One region of the Streptomyces sp. B8-7 genome, then DNA from elsewhere that is predicted to be linked to it. Evidence: riboswitches for the same ligand, from Rfam matches in the RefSeq annotation. Region 1 holds a riboswitch; each other region holds the start of a gene.
The links. Region 1 has a riboswitch for cyclic di-AMP ahead of AC5K6T_RS00520 (transglycosylase SLT domain-containing protein). Riboswitches for the same ligand answer to the same signal wherever they lie in the genome.
Positions count from the first base shown of each region.

Region 2: linked by a shared signal. The riboswitch ahead of AC5K6T_RS01370 (C40 family peptidase) and the one ahead of AC5K6T_RS00520 (transglycosylase SLT domain-containing protein) in region 1 are both predicted to bind cyclic di-AMP.
Region 3: linked by a shared signal. The riboswitch ahead of AC5K6T_RS31420 (M23 family metallopeptidase) and the one ahead of AC5K6T_RS00520 (transglycosylase SLT domain-containing protein) in region 1 are both predicted to bind cyclic di-AMP.
Region 4: linked by a shared signal. The riboswitch ahead of AC5K6T_RS24285 (M23 family metallopeptidase) and the one ahead of AC5K6T_RS00520 (transglycosylase SLT domain-containing protein) in region 1 are both predicted to bind cyclic di-AMP.

Region 1 covers NZ_JBYRRL010000001.1:112,847-120,639, reverse strand. The annotation lists gene AC5K6T_RS00530 (polyprenyl synthetase family protein) at 1-564, opposite strand, end outside; gene AC5K6T_RS00525 (CocE/NonD family hydrolase) at 785-3,304, shown strand; cyclic di-AMP (ydaO/yuaA leader) riboswitch at 3,578-3,755, shown strand; gene AC5K6T_RS00520 (transglycosylase SLT domain-containing protein) at 3,761-4,231, shown strand; gene AC5K6T_RS00515 (HAD family hydrolase) at 4,411-5,235, opposite strand; gene fahA (fumarylacetoacetase) at 5,920-7,131, shown strand; gene AC5K6T_RS00505 (M56 family metallopeptidase) at 7,576-7,793, shown strand, end outside.
Region 2 covers NZ_JBYRRL010000001.1:300,038-307,830, forward strand. The annotation lists gene AC5K6T_RS01370 (C40 family peptidase) at 270-1,469, opposite strand; cyclic di-AMP (ydaO/yuaA leader) riboswitch at 1,478-1,644, opposite strand; gene pcrA (DNA helicase PcrA) at 1,874-4,417, shown strand; gene AC5K6T_RS01380 (M23 family metallopeptidase) at 4,560-6,332, opposite strand; gene AC5K6T_RS01385 (esterase/lipase family protein) at 6,814-7,701, opposite strand.
Region 3 covers NZ_JBYRRL010000008.1:35,755-43,547, reverse strand. The annotation lists gene AC5K6T_RS31425 (GntR family transcriptional regulator) at 1-646, opposite strand, end outside; gene AC5K6T_RS31420 (M23 family metallopeptidase) at 917-1,681, opposite strand; cyclic di-AMP (ydaO/yuaA leader) riboswitch at 1,694-1,884, opposite strand; gene AC5K6T_RS31415 (M16 family metallopeptidase) at 2,359-3,747, opposite strand; gene AC5K6T_RS31410 (M16 family metallopeptidase) at 3,744-5,177, opposite strand; gene AC5K6T_RS31405 (DNA gyrase/topoisomerase IV subunit A) at 5,543-7,793, shown strand, end outside.
Region 4 covers NZ_JBYRRL010000004.1:966,035-973,827, reverse strand. The annotation lists gene AC5K6T_RS24290 (PrsW family intramembrane metalloprotease) at 1-645, shown strand, start outside; gene AC5K6T_RS24285 (M23 family metallopeptidase) at 758-1,801, opposite strand; cyclic di-AMP (ydaO/yuaA leader) riboswitch at 1,813-1,971, opposite strand; gene AC5K6T_RS24280 (PP2C family protein-serine/threonine phosphatase) at 2,237-3,430, opposite strand; tRNA gene AC5K6T_RS24275 (tRNA-Met) at 3,807-3,880, opposite strand; gene AC5K6T_RS24270 (SUKH-3 domain-containing protein) at 4,057-4,866, shown strand; gene AC5K6T_RS24265 (dihydrofolate reductase family protein) at 4,984-6,120, opposite strand; gene AC5K6T_RS24260 (FtsX-like permease family protein) at 6,230-7,426, opposite strand; gene AC5K6T_RS24255 (ABC transporter ATP-binding protein) at 7,423-7,793, opposite strand, start outside.

The sequences.
Region 1 (7,793 bases):
GCAGGAGACGGCCACCAGGGAGCCCGTCTTGCCGCTCAGCACGTCCAGGTAGTGGTCGACCGGGTCGCGGCCGTCCGCAGGGCCGGCCGTCTCCAGGATCTGGCCGGTGACCAGGCGCTCGAACGCCTCCGCCTGGACCCGTACGGCCTCGGGTCCCAGGTCGGCCAGAATGTGCGAGGCGCGGGCGAAGAGGAAGTCACCGGTGAGGACGGCGACCGAGTTGCCCCAGCGGGTGTTCGCGCTGGGCACGCCGCGGCGCACGGCCGCCTCGTCCATCACGTCGTCGTGGTACAGCGTCGCGAGGTGGGTGAGCTCGACCACCACCGCCGACGGCACGACTCCCGGCGCGTAGGGGTCGCCGAACTGGGCGGCCAGCATCACCAGCAGCGGCCGGAACCTCTTGCCGCCGGCCCGCATCAGATGCTGGGCGGCCTCCGTGATGAAGGGGACCCCGCTCTTGGTGGCTTCGAGCAACCCTTCTTCGACAGCCGTCAATCCGGCCTGGACATCGGCTTCCAGAGCCTGGTCCCGCACGCTCAGCCCGAACGGCCCGACGACGGTCACGAGGGGTCTCCTGTCTGCTGGTGTCTACCGGCGATTACACGGTTTGTCGATAGGTCGCTGCCATCACTCAAGTCAGCGTATCCGGTCACGATTCGATCACTGCCGCCACCCACCCCGCAGGCCGGGCGGTATTGCGGCACGGCCGGTATGTTGCTGATCAACCGATAGGAACGGACATTTATCGACTTAACAGAACACCCGGCCTCGTAGGGATCACGCCATGCAGCACCCCGTCCGTCACACCCCGCAGGACCCCCCGCAGGACCCCCCGCAGGACCCCCCGCAGCACACCCGGCAGGACCCCCCACAGCACCCCGTGCACCATGCCGCGCGCCACGCTCCGTCCATCCGTACGTCCTTTCCGCGCGAGATCACTCACGAGGATCTGCGCGTACCGCTCGCGGACGGGACGCTGCTGCATGCGCGCGTGTGGCGCCCGGTGGACGGGGAGCCCGTCCCGGTGCTGGTGGAGTACGCACCGGACCGGCTGACCGACGCCACCGCGGCCCGGGACGCACAGCGCCACCCCTGGTACGCAGGGCACGGCTACGCCTGCGTCCGGGTCGACGCTCGCGGGCACGGCAACAGCGAGGGCCTGCCCGCGGACGGACGGCCGCCCGGGAAGCCGGAGGCGGCGGCGACCGGGCCGGCCACGGCCCGCGCGCCGCACCGAACGTACGGAGCGGGCGCGGCAGCGGTCCCGGGGGCCGAGACCTCGGGGTTCGAGGTCACGGGGTTCGAGGTCACGGGGTTCGAGGTCACGGCGTCCGAGGTGGCGGACGGGGTGGAGGTCGTGCACTGGCTGGCGGCTCAGCCGTGGTGCGACGGCGGGGTCGGCATGTTCGGCATCTCGCGCGGGGGCCTCATCTCCCTCCGGGTGGCGGCTCTGGCGCCGGAGCCGCTGAAGGCGGTCGTCGTGGTGTGCGCTCCCGACGACCGCCGCGACCGCGGCCGGGGCCGCCGTGGCAGCGGACCGTACGCGACCGCAGGTCCCCCGCTCGCGGAGGACCTGCACGTCCGCTCCGCCGCGGCACTCGCGGGCGCGGCCCTCCCGCCCGACCCGCGGTACGCCGGAGAGGCCTGGCGCGACCTGTGGCTGGAGCGCCTGAACGCCGTGGAGCCCCTCGCCCCCGCCTGGCTGAAGCACCGGAGCACGCCGCCGCCCGCAGGTCCCGGCGGCGGTGACGGCCCGGGCCACGTCCGAAACGCACATCCGGCCCTCGGCGACCTGCCCGGCGGGAGCCCCGCAGCGGGCAGCACCGAGGAGGGAGCGCATCACGACGGGCCGACGGCCGCCGGCCGCGACACCGACAACGGCCCCGGCAGCGACACTGAAACCGACACCGACACCGACACCGACACCGGCACCGGCACCGGCACCGGCACCGACACCGACAGCGGCGGCGGCGACAGCTACAGCGACGGCGCGGACGCCGCTGGCAGCGATGCGGGCGACGCGGGTGACCCGGGCGGTGGTGTCGCCGTGCTGGCCGTGGGCGGCTGGCCGGGTCCGGACCGGGACGGCGTGCTGAGCCTGATCGAGCGACTGCCCGCGGACCGGGTCCGGGGGCTGATCGGGCCCTGGCCGTGCCAGTACCCCGACCGGAGCGCGCCGCCCGGCCCGGCGATCGGCTTCCTCCAGGAGACCCTCCGCTGGTGGGACCACTGGCTCAAGGGGGCCGACACCGGCGTGCCCGGCGACCCGCTGCTGCGCGCGTACGTCCTCGGCGCGCACCGCCCGGCCACCGCGCCCCCGGCGCTGCCCGGCCGCTGGGTCGGGGAGCCCGCCTGGCCCTCGCCGCACGTGACCCCGGTGACGTACGCCCTCCGGGGCGCGTCCGTGGCCGTGCGGTCCCCGCTGCACACCGGCCTGGACGCCGGCCGGTTCCGGCCCGCGGGCGGCGACGCCGACCTTCCGCCCGACCAGCGGGAGGAGGACGCGCGGTCGGTGTGCTTCGGGTTCGCGGCGGGCGAGGAGACCTGGGTGCTGGGGCGGCCCCGGGTGCGGTTGCGGCTGACCTGCGCCCAGCAGCGCGGACTGGTCGTGGCCCGCCTGTGCGACGTGGCACCGGACGGGTCGTCGACGCTGGTCACCCGGGGGATGGCACGCCTCGGCCCGGGAGCCGGCACCCGTACGGTGACCGTCGGTCTGGGCGCCGCCGGATACGCCTTCCCACCCGGTCACCGCATCCGGCTCGCGGTGTCCTCCGCCTACTGGCCCTGGATCTGGCCGGAGCCGGACGCGGCGTACGGCTTCACCCTGCACCCCGCGGGCAGCACGCTGGAGCTGCCGGTGCGGTCGCGGCCCGCGCGGGACACGGTCGCCTTCGCGGAGCCCGAGCAGGCCGAGCCGCTCGGCGTGAGCCTTCCGATGACGCTGGACGAGCCGCGGCCGGGCCGGTTCGAGGCACGGGACGTCGCCGGGGACAGGTGGCGCGTGGAGATCTCTCCCGGCCCGGACGGCACGCACGTACACCCCGACGGGCTCCAGGTCACCGAGGAGGCGCTGGAGACGTACGCCCTCCGCGGCGGCGACCCGCTGTCGGCCCGGACACACACCCGGCGGTCGGTACGGCTGCACCGGCCCGACGCGGGGTGGGACGTCACGGTCCGCGCCCGGTCGGAGATCACCTGCTCCGAGACGGACTACGTCACCGTCGACGAGGTGGTCTGCACGGAGGGCGCCGAGGTGGTGTTCCACCGCACCTGGGAGAAGCGGGTTCCACGGGCAGCCGGTTGAGGCCGAGTTGGGATAGATGCCCGTTTTGCACTTCTTGTGACTGACGGTGAGTTGGCTCACCCCGCGGCCGACGCGGGCCGGACCGGCCCCGACGCCAAGAAGGCCGCCTCGCCGTGCGATTGCACGGCGAACGCCATAAAGGATCAAGTGGAACAAACTACCCGGATCATGGAGTCCCGCCGCTTTCCGTGAATTGCGCACTTGTTTCCGACACGCGCTCTCGCATACGTTCCGGGCCAGCCGGGCGGACGCCTAGTCCTGCCGCCGCCCACGGCATCCCACACGACCAACGCAGCGGCAGGAGCGGGGGACCCAGGTAGGTCGCCGGTCCGCACGTCGTACCAGTACGGCGTACGGCACGGCTTGGGGTGAAGCCATGCCTTCAGGGGCACGGCCGGGCACCTTTCCGCCCGAACCCGACAGCTCACCTCGCAGGCGCCGGAGAGGACATCCCCCATGCCTGCGCACCCGCACGCACCCCGCCGCCGCCGTCTCGCCCGCGCCCTCGCCGCCGCCGGAGTGGGCGCCGCCGTACTGGCCCTGCCGATCGTCGGCGCGACCAGCGCCTCGGCCGCCCCCACCGCCGCCACGGCCGCGACCGTCTACCCGAGCAACCTCGACGGCTGGATCCGCCAGTCCCTCGACGTCATGGCCCAGCACGGCATCCCGGGCAGCTACAACGGCATCTACCGCAACATCATGCGCGAGTCGTCGGGCAACCCCTACGCCATCAACAACTGGGACTCCAACGCCGCCGCCGGCACCCCGTCCAAGGGCCTGCTCCAGGTCATCGACCCGACCTTCGCGGCGTACCACGTGCCCGGCACCTCCTTCGACCCGTACGACCCGGTGGCGAACATCACCGCCGCCTGCAACTACGCGGCGGCCCGCTACGGGTCCATCGACAACGTCTTCGGCGCCTACTGATCCCCCTTGGTCCCCGGACCCGGTCCCGGTCCCGGGCCCGGGCCCGGGTGCCCGGGTGCCCGGAATCACGGGCCCGGGCTCCGGGCTTCGGACTCCGGGGCCTCAGTCTCCGGCCTTCCGGGCCGGTGGACGCCCGAACCCCTGAGCGCCGTCGAGCCCTCAGGATTCCCCGCCGGGGCTCAGCCGTAGAGCCGTTCGAGGACGACGGCGATGCCGTCGTCCTCGTTCGAGCGGGTGATCTCGTCGGCGACCGCCTTGAGTTCGGGATGCGCGTTGGCCATGGCGACCCCGTACGCGGCCCAGTCGAACATGGGGATGTCGTTGGGCATGTCGCCGAAGGCGACGGTGTCCGCCGGGGTCAGCCCGAGGTGCCGGGCGGCCAGCGCCAGCCCCGTCGCCTTGGTGACGCCGCACGGCTGGAGCTCCACCGTCCCGGGCCCCGACATGGTCACGGTGGCGAGCGATCCCACCACGCCACGTGCCACACCTGCCAACTCGTCGTCGCCCAGCGCATGGTGCCGCAGCAGCACCTTGCTGATCGGCTCGCACCACAGGTCGTCGCGCCGCTCGACCCGCAGCGCGGGCAGGGTGGGGTGCGGCATGGTGTAGCCGGGTTCGATGAGCGTCAGCCCGTCGACGCCGTCCTGGTCCACGGCCGCGAAGACCTGGCCCACCTCCGCCTCGATCTTGCCGAGCGCGGTCTCTGCCAGTTCCCGGTCCAGCGTGACCGACCACAGCAGCCGGTCGGACTCCACGTCGTAGAGCTGGGCGCCCTGCCCGCACACCGCGAGGCCCGCGCCGTCCAGGTCTTCCAGGAGCGGGCGGACCCGGGGCGCCGGCCGGCCGGTCACCACCAGATGACGGGCTCCGGCCGCCGCCACCAGCCCCAGAGCGGCACGCGACCGATCGGAGAAGGTGTCGTCGCCGCGGAGCAGCGTGCCGTCCAGATCGGTGGCGACGAGCGAGAATTCAGTGCGGTCGGCATATGCGGTGGGTGCGGCCATGATCAGAGAATACGGACAGCCCGCCCCCTCGACCCCGCGTGAACCGGACTCCGCCATGCGCCCCCGCACGTCCACGCGCCCCACCAACTCCCCACCCCACTGGGCCATTTCACCCCCGACCGGGGCGACCGAGCCTCCTCGCGCCCACCTACGCCGCTCCTGACCTGCACCGCGTCCCACGACGGCGCTCGGCGGGAGGGACCGGCACCCGTGGCGGACGCGAGGCACAGGCCCTCAGCTCAGGCTGGGCACGCCCGTCCGTGGGCGTCAGACAGCGGAGTCGGAGCGTGTACGTCGGACCGCGGGCATCAGGGCATGAACGTCAGAGCGTGGACGTGAGACCGCGGACGCAGAGCGTGGACGCAGAGCGTGGACGTCCGCGTGGAGGTGAGACCGCGGACGTGGGACCGCGGGCCTCAGGCCGGGGACGGCCGTCGGTCCACGGCCGACGCACGGCACCCGACCAGGGGCGGTGCGGTCGGCACCCGACCAGGGGCGGGCAGACGGCGCCCGGCGGCGGTGTGCCCCGTTTTGCCGCCCGACGCGGGAAAACTCCGGCCGCTCCCCCTGACCATGCCGGGCGGCGCGGCCGTAACGTGTGGCCCAGTCACGTGCCGTCCCGAACGCGCGGCACGCGAGCGCACGACCCCGCACACGGCACGCACGAGAGTGAGGCAGAACCGCATGCCCCCCTTCGATGTCCCCGAGGGCGACCCCTTCGGTCCGCACAACCTTCCGTACGGCGTGTTCTCCACCGGAGAACCGGCCGAGCGGACCGTCGGCGTCCGGCTCGGTGACCACGTCCTCGACGCGGGGGCGGTGGCCCGTGCCCTCGGCTCCCCCTATGTCCTGCTGCTCGCCCAGCCCTCCCTCGACCCGCTGCTGGCCGCCGGCCGCACCGCCTGGTCGGACGTCCGTCGCGCGCTCACCGCGTGGGTGACCGTGCCCTCCTACCGGGAGACGGTCGAACCGCACCTGCACCCGCTCGACTCGGTGACGATGCACCTGCCCTTCACCGTGGCGGACTACGTCGACTTCTACGCGTCCGAGAACCACGCCCGCAACGTCGGCCAGATCTTCCGCCCCGACGCCGAGGACTCCCTCACCCCGAACTGGAAGCACCTGCCGATCGGCTACCACGGCCGCTCCGGCACGATCGTGGTCTCCGGCACCGATGTCGTACGGCCCTCCGGCCAGCGCAAGGGCCCCGCCGATCCCGCGCCCGTCTTCGGCCCCTCCGTCCGGCTGGACATCGAGGCCGAGGTCGGCTTCGTGGTCGGCACCCCGTCCCCGATGGGCAGCCCGGTGCCGCTGGGCGGCTTCCGCGACCACGTCTTCGGCCTGTGCCTTCTCAACGACTGGTCCGCCCGTGACCTGCAGGCCTGGGAGTACGTCCCCCTCGGCCCGTTCCTCGGCAAGTCCTTCGCCACCTCCGTGTCGGCGTGGATCACTCCCCTCGAGGCACTGGAGGAGGCGCGCGTCGCCCCGCCGGCCCGCACACACCCCCTGCTGCCCTACCTCGACGACACCGACGAGGAGCCCTGCGGCTACGACCTGCGGATCTCCGTCGCCGTCAACGGGCACGTCATCTCGGAGCCTCCCTTCTCCACGATGTACTGGACCGCCGCACAGCAGCTCGCCCACATGACGGTGAACGGCGCCTCCCTGCGCACGGGTGACTTCTACGGGTCCGGCACGGTCAGCGGCCCCGCCGAAGCGCAGCGCGGCTCCCTCCTGGAGCTGACCTGGAACGGTCGCGACCCCCTCGAACTCCCCGACGGCAAGCGGACCTTCCTGGAGGACGGCGACCTCGTCACCCTCACCGCGTGGGCTCCGGGACCGGACGGCGTCCGCATCGGACTCGGCGAGGTGTCCGGGCGGATCGTGGCCGGATGACCGGAGGCTGACGAAGGCACAGCGGGCGGGACGGCGCGCCCCCCGTTCCGCCGGGCCCGGCCGGAACCGTGCCGGACCACGCCACCCGGCCCCGCCCGCTCCCCCTTCCGCCCCTCCTCTCTCTTCCGTCGGCTCCCGCCGGATTCCTTACGCACGGCGCTCGCCCCCGTCATACTGGCGGCGAGCCGTCCGCCCGTGCCCTGCGCCCGGGCCAGGGCCCGCACCGCACCGTTGCATCCTCGTGCCCTCGCACCTTCCGCACCGCCTGCCCCACCCGCACACCCCGCCCACGCGGGACGCGTCCCCCGGTCCCCGTCCCACCCCCGTCCCGCGGTCCGCACACCCCACGCCCGCCCCAGCACCAGCACCAGCACCAGCACCAGCACCACTGTCCGCACCCGCCCGAGCCGCCCCTACTCCCGATCAGGATCCGGAGCCCGTGGCATGACCGTCTGCCTGCTCCTGCTGAGCGTCGTCGCCCTGACGGCCTCCGTACCAGCCCCTCGCGCCCTGACCCGGGCCGACTGGCCCGAGCGGGAGCCCGTGGTCGCGCTGTGGGTGTGGCAATGCCTGGTCGCGACCGTGCTGCTGTGTTGCCTCACGGCCCTCGTGCTCAGTGCCGCCGCGGTCTTCCAGACCGTTCGCGCCCATGTCTTCGCCCC
Region 2 (7,793 bases), 190 kb from region 1:
GGGTGGGGTGGGGTGGGTGGTGGGTGCTTCGGTGGGTGGTTGGGTGCGGGGTGCGTTGTGGCTGGTCGCGCAGTTCCCCGCGCCCCTTCGGTGCGCAGTTCCCCGCGCCCCTTCGGTGCGCAGTTCCCCGCGCCCCTTCGGTGCGCAGTTCCCCGCGCCCCTTCGGTGCGCGGTTTCCCGCGCCCCTCTTGGTGCGCGGGTTCCTGTGCCGTCGGGGTGGCTGGGGTGCTCCTCCGGGCGGGGGAGGAGCACCCCGGGTGGTGGGAGGGTCAGGCGGGGCGGGCCACGCTGTGGATGGCGGACTCTCCGTCGTAGAAGACGGACTCCTCGCGGACGTAGGTGCCCGGCTTGGGGGCGTGGATCATCATGCCGTCGCCGATGTAGAGGCCGACGTGGCTGATGTCGTCGTAGAAGAAGACGAGGTCGCCGGGCCGGGCGTCGGAGAGCGGGACGGTGGTGCCGGCGCCGACCTGGTCCCAGGTGGTGCGCGGGAGGGTGACGCCCGCGGCCCGCCAGGCGGCCTGGGTGAGGCCGGAGCAGTCGTAGGAGCCGGGGCCGGCCGCGCCCCAGACGTACGGTTTGCCGATCTGGGCGCGGGCGAAGGCGAGCGCCATGTCGGCCTTCGAGGCGGCGGCGCCGGGATCCTGGGCGGGCGGGGCCGGGCTGTCGGCGGACGTGCCCGAGGGGACGCCGGCGGACGGGCTCGGCCCGGGCTCGGCCTCCTGCCGGGCGGCGGCCTCGGCGGCCTCGGAGGCCTCCCGTGCCCGCTGCTGCTCGGCCAGCTCGGCGGCCTTGCGGGCGGCCTCCTCGCGCTCGCGTTCCTCGACGGCCGCGAGCCGGGCCTTCTCCTCGGCGGTCAGCCGGGACAGCAGCTCGCGCGCGTCGGCCAGCTTGGCCTGCACGGTGGCCTTGGCGGCCTTCAGCTCGGCCTGGGAGTCGGTGAGCGTGGCCAGGCTCTCGGTGGCCTCGCGGCGCTTCTCCATGGTCGTCGACTGCTGGGTGACGTAGTCGTCGACCGCGTGCTTCTGACGGCCGGTCATCCGGTCCATGAGCTGGGCCCGGTCGAGGTAGTCCTGCGGACTGTCGGCGAGCAGGACCGATGCCGTGCCGGGCGTGGCGGCGCCGGTGCGGTACTGGGCCGCGGCGAGGGAACCGAGCTCCTCGCGCGCGTCGTTGAGCTTCTGGGTGCGCTCGGCGACGTCGTCGAGGAGGACGTCGACGCGCTTGCGCTGCTTCGTGGTCCGCTCCTTGGCGGAGTTGTACTTCTCGGTCGCGGATCCTGCCTGCCGGTAGAGGTCGTCGACCTTCTTCTCGATCTCCTCCAGGGTCGGCCTGCCGTCGTCGGTGGGAGCGGCTTCGGCCGACTGGGAGATCAGGGCCACCGAGGTGAGGGCGGCGGTGGCCAGTGCGGGGGTGCGGATGCCTGCGACACGCGGCCCGGTGGGACGCGTCCTGCGGTGCGACGCCAAGAGAGGCGACTCCTTCCATCGGCCGCCTACCGGGTTAGCTGTCGGGTTCGGGCGGGTGCTTCGGAAGGGTTGCCCTACGGCCGCTCCCGTGTGGGAGTGGGCCGATTCACCCCGGGTTCGGTGGGTCCCCGGCTCCGGTGGGCGCAGTGCGCACCGGACTCGGCGGAGGCCGCGCGGCCCGGCGGGGTTCGCCGGTGGGGGTCGTGCGTCCTGCCCGGAACGGTAGCCAACTCGTGTGGCTTGTGTGAAGGTTGGCGGGTGATATGCCCGATACATTTTTGTGACCTCGGCCGGTCCGGGCATGTCCCGGTGCGGGCGGTGCCGGTCGGGTGACGGAGCGTGGCGGCGGGGAGTTCGCGGGACCGGGGCCGGTTGTCGGTGGGGCCGCCTAGACTCGGAGAGCGATGAGCAGCCTCTTTGACGACAGCTTCCTGGCGGACCTCCAGCCCCCCCGCGGGCACGAGGAGGAGCACCCGCCGCCGCCCGAGGACGATCACACTCCGGAGCGGGTTCCGGACGATCTGTTCGGCGGGAAGTTCGACGTGCCCCCGGACCGGTGGGCCACCGGTGACGCGGGCGACGAGGGGAGCGCGGGCGGGTACTACCGCGGCGGCGCGCCCCGCCCGCCGGTCGACCCCGCGGCGCTGCTGGAGGGGCTCAACGACAACCAGCGGGCCGCCGTCGTCCACGCGGGCTCCCCGCTGCTCATCGTCGCCGGAGCCGGCTCCGGCAAGACCCGGGTGCTCACCCACCGCATCGCCCATCTGCTCGCCGAGCGGCAGGTGCACCCGGGGCAGATCCTCGCGATCACCTTCACCAACAAGGCCGCGGGCGAGATGAAGGAGCGCGTCGAGCAGCTCGTCGGCCCGCGCGCGAACGCGATGTGGGTGATGACGTTCCACAGCGCGTGTGTGCGCATCCTGCGCCGCGAGTCCAAGAAGCTGGGCTTCACCTCGTCCTTCTCGATCTACGACGCCGCCGACTCCAAGCGCCTGATGGCCCTGGTCTGCCGTGATCTGGACCTCGACCCCAAGCGCTATCCGCCCAAGTCGTTCAGCGCCAAGATCAGCAACCTGAAGAACGAGCTGATCGACGAGGAGGACTTCGCCGCCCAGGCCTCCGACGGCTTCGAGAAGACCCTCGCCCAGGCCTACGCCCTGTACCAGTCGCGGCTGCGCGAGGCGAACGCCCTGGACTTCGACGACCTGATCATGACGACGGTCAACCTGCTGCGCGCCTTCCCGGACGTCGCCGAGCACTACCGCCGCCGCTTCCGGCACGTCCTCGTCGACGAGTACCAGGACACCAACCACGCCCAGTACGCCCTCGTCCGCGAACTGGTCGGGACCCGGGAGCACCCGGTCGACGTGCCGCCCGCCGAGCACGACCTGCCGCCCGCCGAGCTGTGCGTGGTCGGTGACGCGGACCAGTCGATCTACGCCTTCCGCGGCGCGACCATCCGCAACATCCTCCAGTTCGAGGAGGACTACCCGGACGCGACGACGATCCTGCTGGAGCAGAACTACCGCTCCACCCAGACCATCCTCTCCGCGGCCAACGCCGTCATCGAGCGGAACGAGTCCCGTCGCCCCAAGAACCTGTGGACCAACGCGGGCAGCGGCGCGCAGATCACCGGCTACGTCGCCGACACCGAGCACGACGAGGCGCAGTTCGTCGCCGACGAGATAGACCGCCTCACCGACGCGGGCGAGGCCAGGGCCGGGGACATGGCGGTGTTCTACCGCACCAACGCCCAGTCCCGTGTCTTCGAGGAGGTCTTCATCCGGGTCGGCCTGCCGTACAAGGTCGTCGGCGGCGTCCGCTTCTACGAGCGCAAGGAGGTCCGGGACGTCCTGGCCTATCTGCGGGTGCTGGCCAACCCGGAGGACTCCGTCCCGCTGCGCCGCATCCTCAACGTGCCCAAGCGCGGCATCGGGGAGCGCGCCGAGGCGATGGTCGACGCCCTCGCCCAGCGGGAGAAGATCAGCTTCTCGCAGGCGCTGCGGCGGGTCGACGAGGCGTACGGCATGGCCGCCCGGTCCGCCAACGCCGTGAAGCGGTTCAACACGCTGATGGAGGAACTCCGTACGATCGTCGAGTCCGGCGCGGGCCCGGCCACCGTGCTGGAGGCCGTCCTGGAACGCACCGGCTACCTCGCCGAGTTGCAGGCCTCCACCGACCCGCAGGACGAGACCCGCATCGAGAACCTCCAGGAACTCGCCGCCGTGGCGCTGGAGTTCGAGCAGGAGCGCGGGACGGGCGGCGAGGGCGAGGAGCAGCCGGGCGTGCCGCCCACCCTCGCCGAGTTCCTGGAGCAGGTGGCACTCGTCGCCGACTCCGACCAGATCCCCGAGGAGGACGAGGAGGGCTCCGGCGTCATCACGCTGATGACCCTGCACACCGCCAAGGGCCTGGAGTTCCCGGTGGTCTTCCTCACCGGCATGGAGGACGGCGTCTTCCCGCACATGCGCGCCCTCGGCCAGACCAAGGAGCTGGAGGAGGAGCGCCGCCTGGCCTACGTCGGCATCACGCGCGCCCGGGAGCGGCTCTACCTGACGCGGTCGACGCTGCGCAGCGCCTGGGGGCAGCCGTCGTACAACCCGCCGTCCCGGTTCCTGGAGGAGATCCCGGCCGCGCACCTGGAGTGGAAGCGGACCGGATCGGCCGCGCCCGCCCCCGCCGGGCCGCTCGCAGCGGCGGCGGCCTCGCTGTCGTCGACCCGCTCCCGCTCGTCGGCGTCGGGTGCGTCCGGGTTCGCCACCAAGCGCGTCGCGCAGAAGGCGGTGGTGGCCCTCGCGGTCGGCGACCGGGTCACCCACGACCAGTTCGGGCTCGGCACGGTCCTCGCGGTGACCGGCTCCGGGGACAACGCGCAGGCGTCGATCGACTTCGGCGACGGGAAGCCGAAGCGGCTGGTGCTGCGGTACGCGCCGGTGGAGAAACTCTGACAACCGCCCGGTGCCGCGTGCCGCGCACCCGCGCGGATGCACGGCACGCGGCACGCGGCACCGGGGCGGGTCAGGAGGTCAGGACCGCGAAAGGCCCCGCCGGGCGGCCGACGGGGCTCACCGCCAACGCCGCGGGGAGGGGCTACTGCGGGTTCAGGCCGTGGCTGCGCAGCCAGGCCAGCGGGTCGATCGACGAGCCGCCGCCCGGGCGCACCTCGAAGTGCAGGTGCGGGCCGGTGGAGTTGCCGGAGTTCCCCGAGTAGGCGATCGTGTCGCCGGCCTTGACGGTCGCACCGGAGGGGACCTGGTAGCTGGAGAGGTGGCAGTACCACGTCTCCGTGCCGTCCATCGCGGTCACGATCACCATGTTGCCGTAGGCGCTGTTCCACTGCGTCCGTACGGTGCCGTCGGTCGCGGCCATCACCGGCGTGCCGTACGAGACGGGGAAGTCGATCCCGGTGTGCACGGACATCCAGTTGATGCCGGACTGCCCGTAGTAGGCGCTGAGTCCGTGCCGGGCGACCGGCAGCGCGAACTTGGGACGCAGCCGCTCCTTGCGGGCCGCCTCCTCCGACGCCCGCTTCCGCTCCAGCTCCTGCGCCGCCTTGAGGTCGATGCGCTCCTGGGTGCGGCTGGCGCGGTCCATGAAGTCGTCGGCGCCGGCGGTGACCTTCTGCAGCTGGACGTCGAGTTTGCTGTTGGCGGCGGACGGTTTCACCTGCGTCGCGTCCGGCACGTCCGCCGCGGTCGTCGCCATGTCCTGGCCGTCGTCGCCGGTCAGGCTGCCCACCGAGGCGGCGGCGATACCGGCGACACCCATCACGCACGCCGAGGGCACCGCGATCGTCAGCAGCGCGGACCGCTTGGCGGGGGTGCGGCGGCGGGAGCGGGACCCGCCGCGGGAGGCAGCCGGGCGGGCCGTGGCCCGCTTGTCCCCTTGTTCGGCGAGGAGTTGCAGCTCCAGGGCGGGCAGTTCGCCGGTGGCGGCCGGATCGCCGTGTCCGCCGCCGTGCTCGTGGCCGCTCTTGCCGCCGTACGCGGCGTCGTCGGGGTAGGCGGTTCCCTCGGTGTAGCCAGTTCCCTCGGTGTAGCCGGTCGGCTCGTGCTCGGTGTGCGCCACCTGCTCGAAGGCCGCCGTGGCCTGCTGCTCGAAGGACTGCTCGTACGAGACCGGCGTGCCGTCGGAGTTCCACTGTGTGGCGTCGTAGGCGCCGGTGTCGGAACTCTGGGTGTCCCAGGACCACTGCTGGGTCGCCTGGTCGCCGGGGGCGCCCGTTCCGCCGGGCTGGAGCCAGGCGCTCGCGTCCCACTGCGCGCTCGGGCCCTCCCCGGCGCACTGCGGCGGTACGAGCGGCGATGGCTGGTGGCCGGCGGCCCAGCCGGTCGCGTCGTGTGTGCCGGAGTCGTAGGCGCCGGAGTCGTAGCCGCTCACGTCGTACGCGCCGGAGTCGTAGCCGCTCACGTCGTAGGCGGCGTGGTGCCCGGTCCCGTACGCGTCGTGGTGGGGCTGGTGACCGGCCGCGGACCACTGCGAGGCGTCGTACGCGGCGGTCTCGTGGCCGCCGCCGGGCAGCGTGCCGAACAGCGGGTCCGCGGCGTACGCCCCGGTGGCCGCGGCGCCCGCGGTGAATCCGGTCGCGTCATAGCCGCCGTATGTGGTGAAGTCGCCACTGGTGAAGTCGCCATGGGTGACGTCACCGTAGGAGGCTTCCTGCGCGCCGTACGGCGTGTAGTGCGCCGAGGCGGCATCGGAAGCCGGAGCCGGGGTGGTCATGATCCCCGACGGGTGACGGTCGTTCACCAACTTCTCTTTCGCCTCGACAACAGGGGCTGCCAGAGCAGTGCGGCGACTGTACCCGGCGGTACGCGGGCACGACAATCTTCTGCAGGTTTCGTGCGGGCAGGAAACGGGCATTCGGCCGTGTTTCGGCGGCTTGCGGGGACGACCTTGGCCTTGTGTTCGAAGAGCGTTCGACTTCTGGTGGGTGTCGAGTGGTGCTCCGGTGGCCCCGTGCGTGGCGCCGAGCGGCCGTGCCGGGGCGGGTGTCCGGGAGGTGGAGAACCCAAGTGGACCTGGTGAACGCGCGGTTGTGGGCCGGCCTCCCGGCCCGCGAGATGCCAGGTCAGCGGCGTGGCGCCGGGGCGGGGCGAGGCCGGGCCGAGGCCGTGGCGCGTCGCGGGGGAGGGGAGAGGAGAGAGGGGCGGTGTGAGAGGAGGAGAGAGGGGAGGAGAGAGGGGAGGAGAGAGGGGAGGAGTGAGGGGGAGGCGGGTGGCTGAGCCGGGGAGCCGAGGGGCGGGGCGCGGGAGGAGCCGGAGCGGCGGGGCAACGGGAGGGGCGGGAGTGTGGAGGCCGGGGGAGCGGGAGCGGTGGGGGCGGGGGAGGCTGCGGCTCCGCCTCAGGCCACGGTCAGGCCGTCGCCCGGGGCGGCCGCCGGCTCCGCCGTGTCGTCCGCGTCGTCCGCGGCGTCGAGGGCCTGCCGTATGCCGTCCGCGACCGCGGGGTGCACGGACAGCGCGAGGTGGCCGATCCCGGTCACCGGCACGTTCCGCGCGAGCAGGTCCGGGTGCGCGATACGGGCGGTCTCCGGCGGGTCCATCAGGTGGTCGAGGTCGCTCCAGAAACTCACGAACCGGGTCCGGCAGCCCTCGGCCGGGCGGGACAGCTCCTCCACGACCGGCGACCCCGGGCGCATCTGGCGCACGATCGGGTGCGCGTCCGCCAGCGGCACGACCCGGGTGCCCGCGTGCGGGGTACCCAGCGTGACCAGTGTCCGCACCCTGAGGTCGCCGCCCAGCCGCTGCACGTAGTAGCGCGCTATCAGGCCGCCCAGGCTGTGCCCGACCACGTCCACCCGCCCGCTGCCGCTGCGCGCGCAGATCTCCTCGACATGCCGCCCCAGCAGCTCCGCGGCGGCACGGATGTCGCAGGTGAGCGGGGAGTAGTTGAGCGAGGTGACGTGCGGCCTGCCCTGCCGGGCCAGGGCGCGGCGCAGCGGCAGGAACACCGAGCGGTTGTCCATGAACCCGTGCAGCAGCACCACCGGGGGCCGGCCGGCCGAGGGCAGCCGGGCCGGACCGTCGGCGCCGTGTCCGGGCTCCGCGGCCGGACCTTCGGAGCGGCTCTCGGCCAGGACGCCCCAGGGGTAGAGGAGAAGGTGCCCGCCGAGGAGCGCGATCTCCAGCACGGTTGCCTTCAGCAGCGCCACGGACAGACCGGCCGGTCTGTCCGGCAGCAGCTGCCTGCACAGTGACGGAAGGCGCGGCAACTCCAGGGCGACCTTCACGACCGACCTCCCCTCGGCGCACGGGTGGACGGCGCTGTCCCCCGTAAGCCCTCGTGGAAAGCCGTGGTGCGCGCGGTCGGCCGGGTGCGGCG
Region 3 (7,793 bases), on a different contig from region 1:
CCGCGCGGTCCGGCTGGCCCGGAACGCGCAGCCGGTGCGCGGCCCCCGCCCGCTCGGCGTGCAGCGCGGTGATCGCCCGCGCGCGCTCGCTGTCGCCGCGGGCCACCGCGTCCACGATCGCGCCGCGCTCGGCCCAGGACTCGACCGGTCCGGCGGCGGGGGGCTCCACGGCGTACATCCAGGCGATCTTGTGCCGCAGCTGCGTCAGCACCGCGATCAGGGCGGGACTGCCGGAAGCCTGGGCGAGGGTCTCCTGGAACCAGCCGCCCAGCGAGCGCAGATCCTCGCTGTTGCCGCGTCTGGCCCGCTCCTGCCCCAGCCTGACCAGCCCGCGCAGCACCTTGAGATGCGCCTCGGTGCGCCGCTGGGCGGCCCGGGCGGCCCCCAGCGGCTCCAGCAGCATGCGCATCTCCAGCAGGTCCGCCGCCTCCTGCTCGGTGGGCTCGGCGACACACGCGCCCGCGTGCCGCCGGGTCACCACGAAGCCCTCCGCCTCCAGCGTGCGCAGGGCCTCCCGGACGGGAACGCGTGAGACGCCGTAGCGTCGCGCCAGCACTTCCTCGGTGAGCCGGCTCCCGCGTTCGTGGACACCGGCGACGATGTCGTCCCTGATCGCCGTGCACACCGAATGCGCCGGTACACGCATGAGCGACCTCCGCCTTAATGCCCGTGAAACGCCGACGATTGACGTGTGTTCAGCGACTCTATGGCAATGACGCCGAATTTCCGACGGCGGGCCGGATTCCATGGCTATTTTTTGCTCATGCGACCGTCCTGAACGGCCGATTCGACCGGATCGGCCGTCCCGTTGACCGGAAGGGAACGCCGAAAGCCCCGGCCGGGAGCGGCAGGGGCTTTTACGCGGGCGTACGCCGGGCACTGCGGCCGAGCACGGCTCGCACCGGGTGTGCGCCGGTCAGATCTCCACGCCGTGCGCGCGCAGGTAGGCGAGCGGGTCGACGTCGGAGCCGTACTCCGGCGAGGTGCGGGCCTCGAAGTGCAGGTGCGGGCCCGTGACGTTGCCGGTGGCACCGGACAGGCCGAGCTGCGCACCGGGGGCGACCGGCTGCCCCGCGACGACGGTCAGCGAGGACAGGTGGCCGTACTGGGTGTACGTGCCGTCGTGCATGCGGACGACGACCTGGTTGCCGTAGGCGCCGCCCCAGCCGGCCTCGACGACCGTACCGGCGCCGACGGACCGGACGACCGTACCGGTGGCGGCGTGGAAGTCGATACCGGTGTGGCTGCCGGAGGACCAGACGGAGCCGCCCGCGCGGTAGCCGGTGGAGACCGAGGAGCCGGCGACCGGCGTCACGAAGGTGTTCAGGCGCTTGCGCTCGGCCTCGCGGGCGGCGCGCTCCTCCGCCTCGCGGGCGGCCTCGGCCCGCGCCTCGGCGCGCGCCCTGGCGGCGGCCTCGGCCTTCCGCTCGGCGAGCGCCTCCTCGGCGGCCTGCTTCTGCGCGGCGGCCTGCGCGCCGACCTGGTCGGCCGCCAGGTCGCCGAGGGTGAGCACCGGCAGCAGGCCGGTCTGCTCGGCCTCCGGTTCGGCGGCGAGCGCCGGAGCGGCCAGAGTGCCGATGACACCGGTGGTGGTGAGCGCCGCCATGCCCGCCGCACGGGCGCCGGTGCGCCGGATGCGGGTGGGACGACGGTGCTTCCCGGTGGCGCGGGTGAACGCCATGAGGTGGCTGGTCCTTTCCTTCCCTCTCGCCTACCGGGTTAGCTGACGGGTTCGGAGCAGGAAGGTCTCCTACGGGCTCCCACGCACGCGCGGGCACCCGATTCACCCCAGGGATGTGGACCCCGTCCACCGCGGGGCGGCGACAGGGGTGGGTCCCCGGCTCCCCTGGCTCGCGCCGCACGGGGACTCGGCGATGACTGTCCGGTGCCGCGGATGCGGCGCACTGCCTGACGGACAGCCCGGAAGACGTTAAGGGGATCATCGGGTGATCCCCAAACCGATCGGCCGATGTGTAGCGCATGACACAGGACGGACAGGCAACCCCTGCCCCTCAATTCGAGGTAAGCGGCCACAAATCAGGCACCGCCGAAGGTGCCGGGGCGCCACGGGCCGAAGCGTCACCGGAGCCCCGGCGGGGCGGGCGGCGGGGGACGGACGGCACGGGTACGCACGGCGGCCGGCACACCCGTGCACCCGGTACGCACCGCGGCCGGCGCACTCGTGCACCCGCTACGCACCGCGGCCGGTGCACCCGTGCATCCGGTACGCACGGTGGCCCGTGCACCCGTGCACCCGTGCACCCGGTGCCGTCCCCCCCCGTACCCTCGTGCCCGCGTGCATGCGCGGGCACGGGGGTACGACAGGGGACGGCCCGCGCCACCCGCGCCGTCCCCGTGCTACTCGGCCGCCACCACGCTGACCGCGCCGATCCCGAGCGCCGCCACGGACTCCTTGATCTGCGCCGCGTCGCCGACGAGGACCGTGACCAGGCGGTCCACCGGGAAGGCGTTGACGACGGCCGCGGTGGCCTCCACCGTCCCGGTGGCGGCGAGCCGCTGGTACAGCGTCGCCTGGAAGTCGTCGGGCAGATGCTGCTCCACCTGGTCGGCGAGCGTGCCGGCGACGGCGGCGGCGGTCTCGTACTTCAGCGGCGCCACCCCGACCAGGTTCTGCACGGCCACGTCCCGCTCCGCGTCGGTCAGGCCCTCCCCGGCGAGCGTGCGCAGCACGCTCCACAGGTCGGCCAGCGCGGGCCCGGTGTTCGGGGTGTCGACGGAGCCGCTGATGGCGAGCATCGACGCGCCGGAGCCGTCCGGCGCGGAACGCAGCACCTGGCCGAAGGCCCGCACACCGTAGGTGTAGCCCTTCTCCTCGCGCAGGACGCGGTCCAGGCGCGAGGTGAGGGTGCCGCCCAGGCAGTACGTGCCGAGCACCTGCGCGGGCCACACCCGGTCGTGGCGGTCGGCGCCCACCCGGCCGATGAGCAGCTGGGTCTGCACCGCACCGGGCCGGTCCACGATGACGACCCGGCCGGTGTCGTCGGCGCTCACCGGCGGCACCGGGCGGAGCGCGGCCGCGGAGCCCTTCCAGGCGCCCAGCGTGTCGCCGAGCAGGCCGTCCAGGTCGACGTCCGTCAGGTCGCCGACCACGACGGCGGTGGCGGTGGCGGGGCGTACGTGCCGCTCGTAGAAGGTGCGGACCGCCTCGGAGTCGATGGCGGCGACGGTCTCCTCGGTGCCCTGGCGCGGCCGGGACATGCGCGAGGCGGCCGGGAACAGCTCCTTGGAGAGCTCCTTCGCCGCCCGCCGGGCCGGGTTGGCCAGCTCGTGCGGGATCTCGTCGAGGCGGTTGCGGACCAGCCGCTCGACCTCGCTGTCGGCGAAGGCGGGCGCCCGCAGGGCGTCGGCGAGCAGGCCGAGCGCCTTGGCGAGCCGGGAGACGGGCACCTCCAGGCTGATCCGCACACCCGGGTGGTCGGCGTGCGCGTCCAGGGTCGCTCCACAGCGCTCCAGCTCCGCGGCGAACTCCTCGGCCGAGAGCTGGTCGGTGCCTTCGGAGAACGCCCGGGCCATGATCGTGGCCACGCCCTCCTGGGCGGCCGGCTCGGCGTCGAGCGGCGCGTCCAGCAGCAGCTCGACGGCGACGACCTGCTGGCCGGGCCGGTGGCAGCGCAGGACCGTGAGGCCGTTGCCGAGGGTGGCGCGGGTGGGCGCCGGGAACGCCCAGGGCCGGGCCGCGCCCGCCTGGGGCATGGGGTGGAAGTCCATCGCGGCGAGCTCGGTCACTTGGCCGTCTCCTCGTGCTCGTGGTTCTCGTGGCTCTCGTGGCTCTCGTGGTTCCCGGCCTGGACGGTGGCCTCGGCCTCGGGGTCCTCGGGGAAGTCCTCGTCCTCGGTGTGCTCTGCGGACTCCGGCGACAGCGGCTCGTACACCAGCACCGCACGGTTGTCGGGGCGCAGCCGGGCGGCGGCGACCTCACGGACCTCCTCGGCGGTCACCTCCAGCACCCGCCGCACTGCGGTCAGGGCCAGCTGCGGGTCGCCGAACAGGACGGCGTAGCGGCACAGTTCGTCGGCGCGGCCGGCCACCGTGCCCAGCCGGTCCAGCCACTCGCGCTCCAGCTGGGCCTGCGCGCGCTCCATCTCCTCGGCGGTCGGGCCCTCGGCGGCGAACCGGGCGAGCTCCTCGTCGATGGCGGCCTCGATCACCGGTACCTCGACGTCCCCGGAGGCCTTCACGTCCAGCCAGCCCAGCGAGGGCGCCCCGGCCAGGCGCAGCACGCCGAAGCCGGCCGCGACCGCCGTACGGTCCCGGCGGACGAGCCGGTTGTACAGGCGGGAGGACTCGCCGCCGCCCAGGACGGTCAGCGCCAGGTCGGCGGCGTCGCACGCGCGCGTGCCGTCCTGCGGCAGCCGGTAGGCGGCCATCAGCGCCCGCGCGGGGACCTCCTCCTCGACGACCTCGCGCAGCTCCCGGCCGATCACGTCGGGCAGGGAGCCGTCGCGGGGGGCGGGCTTGCCGTCGTGTCCGGGGATGGATCCGAAGTACTTCTCGATCCAGGCGAGGGTCTGCTCGGGGTCGATGTCGCCGACCACGGACAGCACCGCGTTGTTGGGCGCGTAGTAGGTGCGGAAGAACGCGCGCGCGTCCTCCAGGGTCGCCGCGTCCAGGTCGGCCATCGAGCCGATCGGCGTGTGGTGGTAGGGGTGGCCCTCCGGGTAGGCGAGGGCCGTGAGCCTCTCGAACGCGGTGCCGTAGGGGACGTTGTCGTAGCGCTGACGACGCTCGTTCTTGACGACGTCGCGCTGGTTCTCCATGGACTCCTCGTCCAGGGCCGCGAGCAGCGAGCCCATACGGTCGGCCTCCAGCCAGAGAGCGAGCTCCAGCTGGTGGGCGGGCATGGTCTCGAAGTAGTTGGTGCGCTCGAAGCTGGTGGTGCCGTTGAGGGAGCCGCCGGCGCCCTGCACCAGCTCGAAGTGGCCGTTGCCCCTGACCTGGCCGGAGCCCTGGAACATCAGGTGCTCGAAGAGGTGCGCGAGCCCGGTGCGGTTCTCGGTCTCGTGGCGGGAGCCGACGTCGTACCAGAGGCACACCGCGGCGACCGGGGTCAGGCGGTCCTCGGACAGCACCACGCGCAGGCCGTTGGCCAGGCGGTGCTCGGTCGCTGTCAGGCCCCCGGAGCCTGCCTGGTCTGTGGCCGTGTGACCCATGGGCATGTACGTCCCTTCGATGGCTGTCGCGGTCGCTGAAAACCGCTGCTGTCCTGCCGGTCCTGCCACTGTATGCAAGCGTGCGGGCCGTCGTCGGAGTTCCCGCCCGCCGTACGCCGAGAGCGAGATCCCGTAGCCTTCGGGCACACGCGCACGGGCGGTGCCGGGTCCTGTTCCGGTGTTGTCGGTGCCGAGGTCCACAATGGTCCGCGTCAGAACCCGTTCATGCTTCAGAGCAAGGCGCGAGCCGGCGGGGCGTGCCGGTGCCGGCCGGACGAGTGCGTGCGGTCCGGGCGGTCCGGGCGCGCTCGTCCCGCCGGTACCGGCACGCGCCCCGCAGGCGAGCACCCAGAAAAGAGGAGCCGGCAGCGATGGCCCGCCGCAGCACGAAGACCCCGCCGCCCGACGACGCGTACGAGGAGAGGATCCTCGACATCGACGTCGTCGACGAGATGCAGGGCTCCTTCCTCGAGTACGCGTACTCGGTCATCTACTCCCGAGCGCTGCCGGACGCCCGCGACGGTCTCAAGCCGGTGCACCGCCGCATCGTGTACCAGATGAGCGAGATGGGGCTGCGCCCCGAGCGCGGCTACGTGAAGTGCGCGCGGGTCGTCGGCGAGGTCATGGGCAAGCTCCACCCGCACGGCGACGCGTCGATCTACGACGCCCTGGTGCGCATGGCGCAGCCGTTCTCCATGCGGGTGCCCCTGGTCGACGGCCACGGCAACTTCGGCTCCCTGGGCAACGACGACCCACCGGCCGCCATGCGGTACACCGAGTGCCGGATGGCCGAGGCGACGAGCCTGATGACCGAGTCGATCGACGAGGACACGGTCGACTTCACGCCCAACTACGACGGCCAGGAGCAGGAGCCCGTCGCGCTCCCCGCGGCCTTCCCGAACCTGCTCGTCAACGGCGCGTCGGGGATCGCGGTCGGCATGGCCACCAACATGCCGCCGCACAACCTGCGCGAGGTCGTCGCCGCCGCCCGGCACCTCGTCCGGTACCCCGGCGCCGACCTCGACACCCTGATGCGGCACGTGCCGGGGCCCGACCTGCCCACCGGCGGCCGGATCGTCGGCCTGTCCGGCATCCGCGACGCCTACGAGACGGGCCGCGGCACGTTCAAGATCCGCGCCACGGTGTCCGTGGAGACCGTCACCGCGCGCCGCAAGGGCCTCGTCGTCACCGAACTGCCGTTCACGGTCGGCCCGGAGAAGGTCATCGGCAAGATCAAGGATCTCGTCGGGTCGAAGAAGCTGCAGGGCATCGCCGACGTCAAGGACCTCACCGACCGTGAGCACGGGCTGCGCCTGGTCATCGAGATCAAGAACGGCTTCGTGCCCGAGGCGGTCCTGGAGCAGCTCTACAAACTGACGCCGATGGAGGAGTCCTTCGGCATCAACAACGTGGCGCTCGTCGACGGCCAGCCCCTCACGCTCGGCCTGAAGGAGCTGCTGGAGGTCTACCTCGACCACCGCTTCGAGGTGGTGCGGCGGCGCAGCGAGTACCGCCGCGGCAAGCGCCGGGACCGGCTGCACCTGGTGGAGGGCCTGCTCACCGCGCTGGTGGACATCGACGAGGTGATCCGCCTCATCCGGTCCAGCGACAACTCGGCCGAGGCCAGGCGGCGCCTGATGGAGCGCTTCGCCCTCAGCGACGTCCAGACGCAGTACATTCTCGACACGCCGCTGCGCCGGCTGACCAAGTACGACCGGATCGAGCTGGAGTCGGAGAAGGACCGGCTCACGGCCGAGATCGGGGAACTGACCCGGATCCTGGAGTCGGACGCGGAGCTGCGCAAGCTGGTCTCGGCCGAACTGGCCGCGGTCGCCAAGAAGTTCGGCACCGACCGCCGTACGGTGCTGCTGGAGTCCGCGGGCGCCCCGGCGCCGACCGTGTCCCTCCAGGTCGCCGACGACCCGTGCCGGGTGCTGCTGTCCTCGACCGGGCTGCTCGCCCGCACGGCGACCGGTGAGCCGCTCCCCGCGGGCTCCGGGGGGCGCCGCGCCAAGCACGACCTGATCGTCTCGGCGGTGGCCGCCACCGCGCGCGGCGAGGTCGGCGCGGTGACCTCGGCCGGCCGGCTGCTCCGGCTGAACGTGGTCGACCTGCCCCAGCTGCCGGACACCGCCACCGCACCGAACCTGTCGGGCGGCGCTCCGCTCACCGAGTTCCTCTCGCTGGACGACGGGGAGACGGTCGTCTGCCTGACCACCCTGGACGAGTCCTCCCCCGGACTTGCGCTGGGCACCGAGCAGGGCGTGGTCAAGCGTGTGGTGCCGGACTATCCGGGCAACAAGGAGGAGCTGGAGGTCATCACCCTCAAGGACGGCGACCGCCTCGTCGGCGGGGTCGAGCTGCGCACCGGTGACGAGGACCTGGTCTTCATCACCGACGACGCGCAACTGCTGCGTTTCCAGGCCTCCCATGTGCGTCCGCAGGGGCGTCCGGCGGGCGGTGTGGCGGGCATCAAGCTCACCGAGGGCGCGAAGGTCATCTGCTTCACCGCGGTGGATCCGGCCCTCGACGCGGTGGTGTTCACCGTCGCCGGTTCGCGGGGCACGCTGGACGACTCGGTGCAGACGACGGCCAAGCTGACCCCGTTCGACCAGTTCCCGC
Region 4 (7,793 bases), on a different contig from region 1:
CTGTGCGGTGACGGCCGGCCGCGGAGCAGGGTGCTGCTGCCGCTGGCGGGTCTGCTGCCCGCGACGGGCCTGCACGCGGTGTGGAACGGCGCGGTGGCGTGGGGCGGGTACGGCTTCCCCGTGGTGTACGGGGCGATCATGGTGCCGTCACTCGGCCTGGTGACCTGGCTGCTGATCCGGACGCGTCAGCGGGAGCTGCACGCGGTGCGCGAGGAGCTCGGGGTGTATGTGACGGCGGGCTGGCTGACGCCGGCGGAACCGTACGTCCTGGGCTCGATGCGGGCCCGCGGGCTGGCCCGCGCGTACGCGGCGCGCCATCTGGGCAGGGCGGCGGGCCGTCAGGTGGCCCGGTACGAGGCGGCCGCGGCGTCACTGGCGTTCCTGCGGCACCGGGGCCGCCGGAACGGGGCCGGTGCGGACTTCACCGCACGGGAACGTGAGCTGCTGCACGCGCTGTGGGCGGGCCGCACCACGGCCGGACCGGCGCTGCGGTACGCGGCGCGGGCGGCGGCCGCACCGCCCCGCCGGACACCCACGACCGCCCACCACGGCTACGACGACGACTACTACGGCCACGGCCACGGCCACGAGTGCGGTCAGCCCGTCCCCGGCCCCGTACCGCACATGAGGAACCGGCGGCCCTGACGTCGGGGGGTGTCGTCAGGACCGCCGGTTCACTCCGGGCCCGACGGGGCGGGCCGGGGCACCTCACCGGGCGGGGGGGCGCCCGGTGCCGTGCGGGATCGGCAGGGGCGTCTCAGGGGGTGAGACCCCGCTCGCGCAGCCAGGCCAGCGGGTCCACGCCGCCCGCGGCCCCGCCGATGTGGACCTCCAGGTGCAGGTGGGGACCGGTGACGTTGCCCGTGGCGCCGACGCGCCCGATGACGTCGCCGGTGTTGACCTTCTGGCCGACGCTGACGTTGATCGAGGACTGGTGCGCGTACCAGAGCTCGGTGCCGTCCTCCAGGGTGAGGACCGTGCGGTAGCCGTACGACCCGCTCCAGCCGGCCTCGGTGATCGTGCCGGTGTGGACGGCCTTGATGGGCGTACCGGTGGGCGCGGCGAAGTCCAGGCCGGTGTGGTAGCCGGAGGACCACATGGAGCCGGCCTGCCCGAAGAGGGAGGTGAGCGTGTACGAGGAGGTCGGCAGCGTGTACTGGCGGGCCAGCTCGGCGAGCCGCTCGGCCTCGGCCTTCTTGCGGGCCTCCTCCTCCGCGGCGGCCTTCGCGGCGGCGGCCTCGGCCTCGGCCTCCTTCTCGGCCTTGGCGGCGGCCTCGGCGAGTTCCTTCGCCGCGGCGGCCTGGGCGGCCTGGGCGGCCTTGGTGTCGGCCTGGCTCTGCTGCCGCTCGGCCTGGGCGATGATGCGGGCCCGCAGGGCCTCGCCTGCGTCGTCGGCGCCCTGGGCGGTGTCGGCGGCCGTGGTGCCGATGCCGCTGAGCGGGGCGGCGGGCTCTTCGGCGGGCTGCTCCTCGTCGGACAGCAGGGTGCCGACGGAGGGCAGGTCGGGCATGGAGATGGCGACCGGCGGCTTGCCGGACTGGGCGCTGGCCATGCCGCCGGCGCCGACAGCGGCTATGACGCCGACGCCGAGGACGGTGGAGCTGCGGGCGAGTCCGCCGCCGCGCTGCTTGGAGACCCGGTGCCTGCCGCGTACGGGGCGGACGGTGTCCGCGGTGGGGTTCCACTCCTCCCACGGACCGTCGTCGGTGCGGGGGCCGCCGTAGGCGAAGACCTCGGCGGTGTCGGCGGAACGCTGGCCCGGCACGAACGGGGCTTGCGGGGCAGGCCGGTTGGACGCCACGTGGGCGTACTCCTTTCCTTCCTTCTCGCCTACCGGGTTAGCTGACGGGTTCGGAACAGGAAGGTCTCCTACGCGCGTATACCGGCCGTCGGTGCACGGCGGGCATTCGCGTGATTCACCCCAAGTTGGTGGTTCCCCGGTTCCCTTGCGGGATTCGGCGCGTGCGCACGGAGCCGCCTCTTGTGACGGCTGGGACGACCGCTGCGTTATCGGACAGTAATAGAAGCGGGTCCCTCTTTCCAAGCTGTTCGGCTTGATCATTGCAGTTTCCGGGCAGGAGATTCACCCCAGGAGGGGCGAAAGCCGGGCGAGTTGACCCGGCACCCACGACGTCCGAGTTTCTGACGTTTACTCAGCTGTTATGCGGAGGGCACCCGTCCGATCACATCGCGTGACGCGAGCCGGAGAAGACCCGCCGCCGGGCGGCTCCGGAACTCACGGCGACCCGCCGCCCCCGCTCCTCCTGCCGGCGGACCCCTCGGCCCCCGCGGAGCCCGCCGCATCCAGGGGACGGCGGACGGCGAGCAGGGCCATGTCGTCGCCGAGTGCGCCACCCGAGTGGCCGCGTACCTCCTCCGCCAGAGCCGACAGCAGCGCCGCGGGCCCGCGGAAGACCCGGCCGGTGAGCCGCAGCTCCGGGTCGTAGAAGACGCCGTCCGCGTCACGGGCCTCGGACAGCCCGTCGGTGTACAGCAGCAGGGTGGCCCCGCCCGGAAAGGGCACCTCCTCGACCCGGTCCGGCCCGCGGCCGAGGTCGCCGAGGCCCAACGGCAGCGCGGGGCTGCGCGGGTGCACCGGGCGCACGGTGCCGTCGCCGTACAGCACGAGCGGCGGGGGGTGCCCGCGGTTGAGGACGCGTGCGAGGGCTTCGCGGTGCGGCAGTTCGGCGAGCGCGGCGGTGGTGAACCCTTCCAGCGCGTCCAGGCCCGCCCGACGCGCCCCCTCACGGTCGAGCGCGCGTTCCAGCCGGTCGGCGACACCGGCCAGGGTGGCCTCCTGCTCGGCCGCCTCCCGGAACGCCCCGATCACGACGGCGACCGCGGACACCGCACCCATGCCCTTGCCGCGGACGTCCCCGACGACGAGCCGCACCCCGTGCGGGGTGTCCTGCACCGCGTACAGGTCGCCGCCGATGAGCGCGTCCTCCTGCGCGGCCTCGTAGCGGGCGGCGATGTCGAGGCCCCCGATCCGTTCGGCGGGCTCGGGCAGGACGGCGCGCTGGGTGGCCTCGGCGATCTCCCGGGCGGAGGCGAGCCGCTCGCTGCTGCGGCGGACGAGGACGTTGATGACGACGGCGAGGAACGCCACGGTGACGACGGTGATCTGCTCGGTGACCGCCTCGGCCTCCAGGGCGATGCCCATCAGCACGTGCAGGGTGAGGACGACGACGACCGCGGCGGAGCCGATGAGCACCGTGCCGCGCCGTGAGTACAGCGGGGCGGCGACGAGGGGCGCGGCGGTGAAGAACGGTGCGGCGGCGTACACGTCCGGGGTGAGGGCGTCGTAGACGAGTCCGGCGCTGATCAGCAGGACGGGCAGGACGCGGACGAAGGCACGGGTCGACGAGATCCGCCGCCGGTCGTCGGCTGCGGCCGCCGAGCCGCCGACCGGCCCGACGGGCGGTCCCACACCCCTCACCTCACCAGCCGGCACCCTGTCTCCCGGCGTACGTCGACGGTCGGGCCGCGCCTCGGCCCGTCCGTCCAGCCTCGCCGGTGCACCCCCGCGCGGCGAGCGGAACGGTCCGACCGGGCTACGCCGGGAGCGGGCCGGCGCACGCAGGCGGGCCGGCCGCCGCCTGACGCGGCCGCCGCCTGACGCGGACGGCTCAGGGCGACGGCCACGGAGAGGGACCGGGAGCCGGCACCGGGGCGTGGCATGGCGTGGCGTGGCGTACGAGCACACGGGGAGACGGGGAGACGGGGAGACGGGGAGACGGCACAAGCGTCATGGAACGACTCAGGGCCGGAGTCCGTTCACATGGACTCCGGCCCTGGGCCTTCAGTAGCGGGGACAGGATTTGAACCTGCGACCTCTGGGTTATGAGCCCAGCGAGCTACCGAGCTGCTCCACCCCGCGTCGGTGATTCAAGTGTACGCCATGCTCAGGACCACCAGCACCACGGTTTCCCGCACCCCCTTTCGTCTTCGAGATCCCGGAAGGAGAAGACCCCGTCTTCAACGTCCATGGTCCCCCGCCCCACCACCACGACCGTCCGGCCGCCATGTGCAACAGCAGGGTGCCAGGATGTCCGGGTGGTCAGCGCTGAAGAGTGGATTCGAATCCGTAGCGGCCTGCGGTTCGGCCAGAGGTTCCGAGGGACGGTGACGGCAGTCCCGAGACCGGGTGCGATCGGGATCTTCGTCGACATCGGTCTTCCGGTCGGAGGGTTCGTCGATGTTCTGCTTCTGCCGACGGCCGCAGAACGCTGGCCGAGCGAGGGGACCGAGGCCGCATTCGAGGTCTGGTGGGCCGATCAGCGACAGCAAGTGCGACTCAAGCCAGTCGACCCGCGGTTCCTGCGTGACGACTTCACCCACTGGCAGGCGGACTGGCGGCCCGGCTGGCCCGAAGACGTGCCGGTGGACAAGGCATGGGTCGATGCGGCGGTGACGCATCTACGGGGAACCGGCGTGATCGAGGAGACACTGCGCTCGGCAGGCTGGCGGCCGGGACGGCACGTCTCGACGGGCCGCTGGCGCAAGGCGCTCGAGAAGACCGGCCTGATCCGCATGCACGATGCCGCTGAAGCCTTCTTGGCGGAGTTCGGTGGCCTGGACGTCCGGATCAGCGGCCCCGGGATCACCTGCGCCAGGACCCCCTTCACCTTCGACCCGGACGACCTGATCGGCGAGGAGGACCGCTTCGCCGACTGGAGTCACACCATCGGGCGCGCCGTCTTCCCCCTCGGCGAACTCGATGAGGGCAGATTCCTCCTCGGCATCGACGAGAACAGCGAGATCTACCTGGTCGAGACCTGGCTGGCTACGTTCGGCTCTGCCCGGGACGCGCTGGAGAAGCTCATCCTGGGCGTCGCCCCGGAGCGGATCGAGACTGCCGACTGAGCAGCCCCAGCCGACCGGGCTCCACCCCGACGACGCTTCCCGACGGGCCGCGCGATCGCCCAAGATCCCGTGTCCCTGCCGGGGCGGAGGCGAAGGACGGGTTGGGCCGGGCTGAGGTCAGGCGGGGGGTTCCAGGTGCCGGTTGGGAGCCTTGGCGCGGTCCGCGTACTCGGGCAGGACGACGACGTGGGCACCGTGCGCGGTGAGGAGTCCGCTGCCGTCGGCCCCGGCGACGAAGGTGTCGGGTTCGCGCCAGGCGGTGACGACACGGCGGACGCCGGCGTCGAGGATGAGCCGGGCACAGGGGGCGGGGCGGGAGGCGCGGCGGGCGCAGGGTTCGAGGCTGGAGTAGACGGTGGCGCCGGGCAGCCGCGGGTCCGCCGGGTCGATCTTGGCGAGGGCGGCCTCCTCGGCGTGCACGAGGGGGTCGCCGACCTCGCGGGAGTGGCCGCGGGCCAGTTCGGTGCCGTCGGCGCCGACCACCACCGCACCCACGCTGAAGGCGGTGTCCGACGGCGGGCACAGCGCGGCCAGATCGCAGGCGAGGGCCAGCCAGTGCCGGTCGGCGGGCACGGTGCGCGGGCCGGTGCCGGGGGCGGTGGGCTCGTAGCGCATGAGGACGACGTCCTCGATGCGCCGGGTCTCCACCAGCCGCAGCCGGCCGCCCTGATAGCCGCCGGGGCCGAAGAGCCGTGGCGCTTCGGGGGTGCCGACCAGGAGGGGGGCGAGGACCAGCTGGAGTTCGTCGGCGAGCTGCTGCCGGAGCAGCTGGGTGTGCACGGTGCCGCCGCCCTCGACCATCAGTCGCCGCACCCCCCGTACGTCGTGCAGGTGCTCCAGCACGGCGGGCCAGTCGAGCCGGTCGCCGAGGTCGACGACGTCGGCGGCGAGCCCCGCCCGCGCGGCGCGTCCGGCACCCCTGCCGGTGGTGTACAGCACCTTCTCACCGCCGGTGTGCCAGAAGCGGGCCGCGGGGTCGAGATCGCCGCTGGCGCTGACGCAGACCTTCAGCGGGAACTCCGCCCGCCCCTGTGCGACGCGCGCGGCCCGCCGCTCGGCGGAGTTGACGAGCAGCCGGGGGTTGTCGGCGCGCAGGGTGCCCGCACCCACCAGGATCGCGTCGCAGGAGGCCCGTACCTCGTCCACCCGGTCGAAGTCGGCCGGGGAGGAGAGCAGCAGCCGCTCCGGGCCGGTGTCGTCGAGGTACCCGTCGAGGGAGACGGCGGCGGAGAGAAGGACGTACGGGAACGGCATCGGCGCGAATCTCTCACTCTCACGGAGAACGGACGGCATCACACACCAGGGCCCCCATCCTCGCGCCTCCCCCGGGCCCCGGGAACTCCCCCCGCCTCCACCCGCACCGTCAGCCATGCGCCCGCGCCCCCAGATAGGGATCCCCCCGCAGCACCCCCCGACTGCCCAGCAACACCCCGCCGGCCAGCCCGAGAGCCGGGAGCAGCAGTACTGCGGCGGTCCAGCCCGGTCCTGGCAGGGAGTCACTGAGTGTGATCGGCAGTCCGAGCGTGCTGCTGAGCGGACCCGCGAGGGCGAGGGAGGCGCCGCTGCCGACGACCGCGCCGACCGTGCCCGCCACTCCGCCCGAGAGCAGTGCCTCGCACAGCAGGATCCGACGCAGCTCGGGGCGTCCGGTGCCAAGAATGCGCAGTACGGCAAACTGCCCGAGCCGGGCCCGGGCGCTGTCGGCGGCTCGCACGGCCCCCAGGCCGACAGCAGCCAGAGCCAGGACCAGTACCCCGGCCCGCATGGCGAGGTCCGCTGCGCCGAACAGACCCGGCAGATGACGGATCCGGTCGGACACCGGGGAGGCGGAGAAGCCTGCGGCCTGCAGCGCGTCGGTGACCGCGGCCACCTGCCTCTGGTGCGCGACCACCACGACGGCGGACTGCGCGCCCTCCTTGTCCCGGAAGGTCTCGGGGTCCTGCCCTGCCCGTGCGGCGGCCAGCAGCGCGGCGGAGGACTCGGAGAGATAGGCGACGCCTGGTCCGTCGGCTTGCCAGCTCGGGTCGTAGAGAGCCGCGATCCGCAGTCGGAGGACCGCGGTGGTGCCGGAGGCGGCCCCGGTCGCCCGGGTATGTCCGAAAGCGATCGTGCGGCCGAGGAGCGGGGTGAAGTCCGTGCCCTGCGCGGTGGCGGGAAGGACGACCTCGTCCGGGGAGAGCCGTTCCGGCAGGGTCCCTTGTGTGATGGGAAGGTCGTCGGCCGGGGTCAGAGTGCGGCTGGTCAGGTCGTACGTCCCTGACTCCTCCGCGTAGAGGGTGGAGGGGTAGTCCGCGACCACGTGGCGGACGCCCGGCACATTCCGGGCCTCTCTCAGGGCCGCAGTGGTCAAGGGGCGGACCGACACGTCGTCCTCGAACGAGGTGAGCTCGATCTGGGTGAGTCCGCCCGATGCCAGGACGTCTCGCTGGACGGCGCCCGCCGCGCCCGCGGTCACACCGGCCGACGTGCTCAGCAGAGCCGCCAGCACGGTGAGCGTGGGCAGCGCCCGGCGCAGGGACTGTCCGTCGCGTCTCCACGTGTACAGGCTCCAGCGGCTCATCCCTGCTTCTCCTCACCGGCGTCCTGCCGGAGGGCGGGTGACAGCACTCCCCCGTCGAGTACGTGGCGCTGCTCGCAGATCCCTGCGAGCAGCGGGTCGTGGGTGACCAGCAGGACGGCCGCCCCGCGCTCGGCACAGGAGAGCAGGGCGGCACTCACGGACTGCGCGGTCGCGGGGTCGAGGCCGGAGGTCGGCTCGTCGGCCAGGATGAGCACCGGCTCCTTCACGGCGGCTCGGGCGACGGCGATCCGTCGGCGCTGGCCGCCGGAGAGTTCCGTGACCGGGCGGTCGGCCAGGTCCGCCATGCCCAGATCGCCGAGCATGTCGCGCGCCGCCGCACGATGCCGGGTCAGGCGGGACCCGTAGG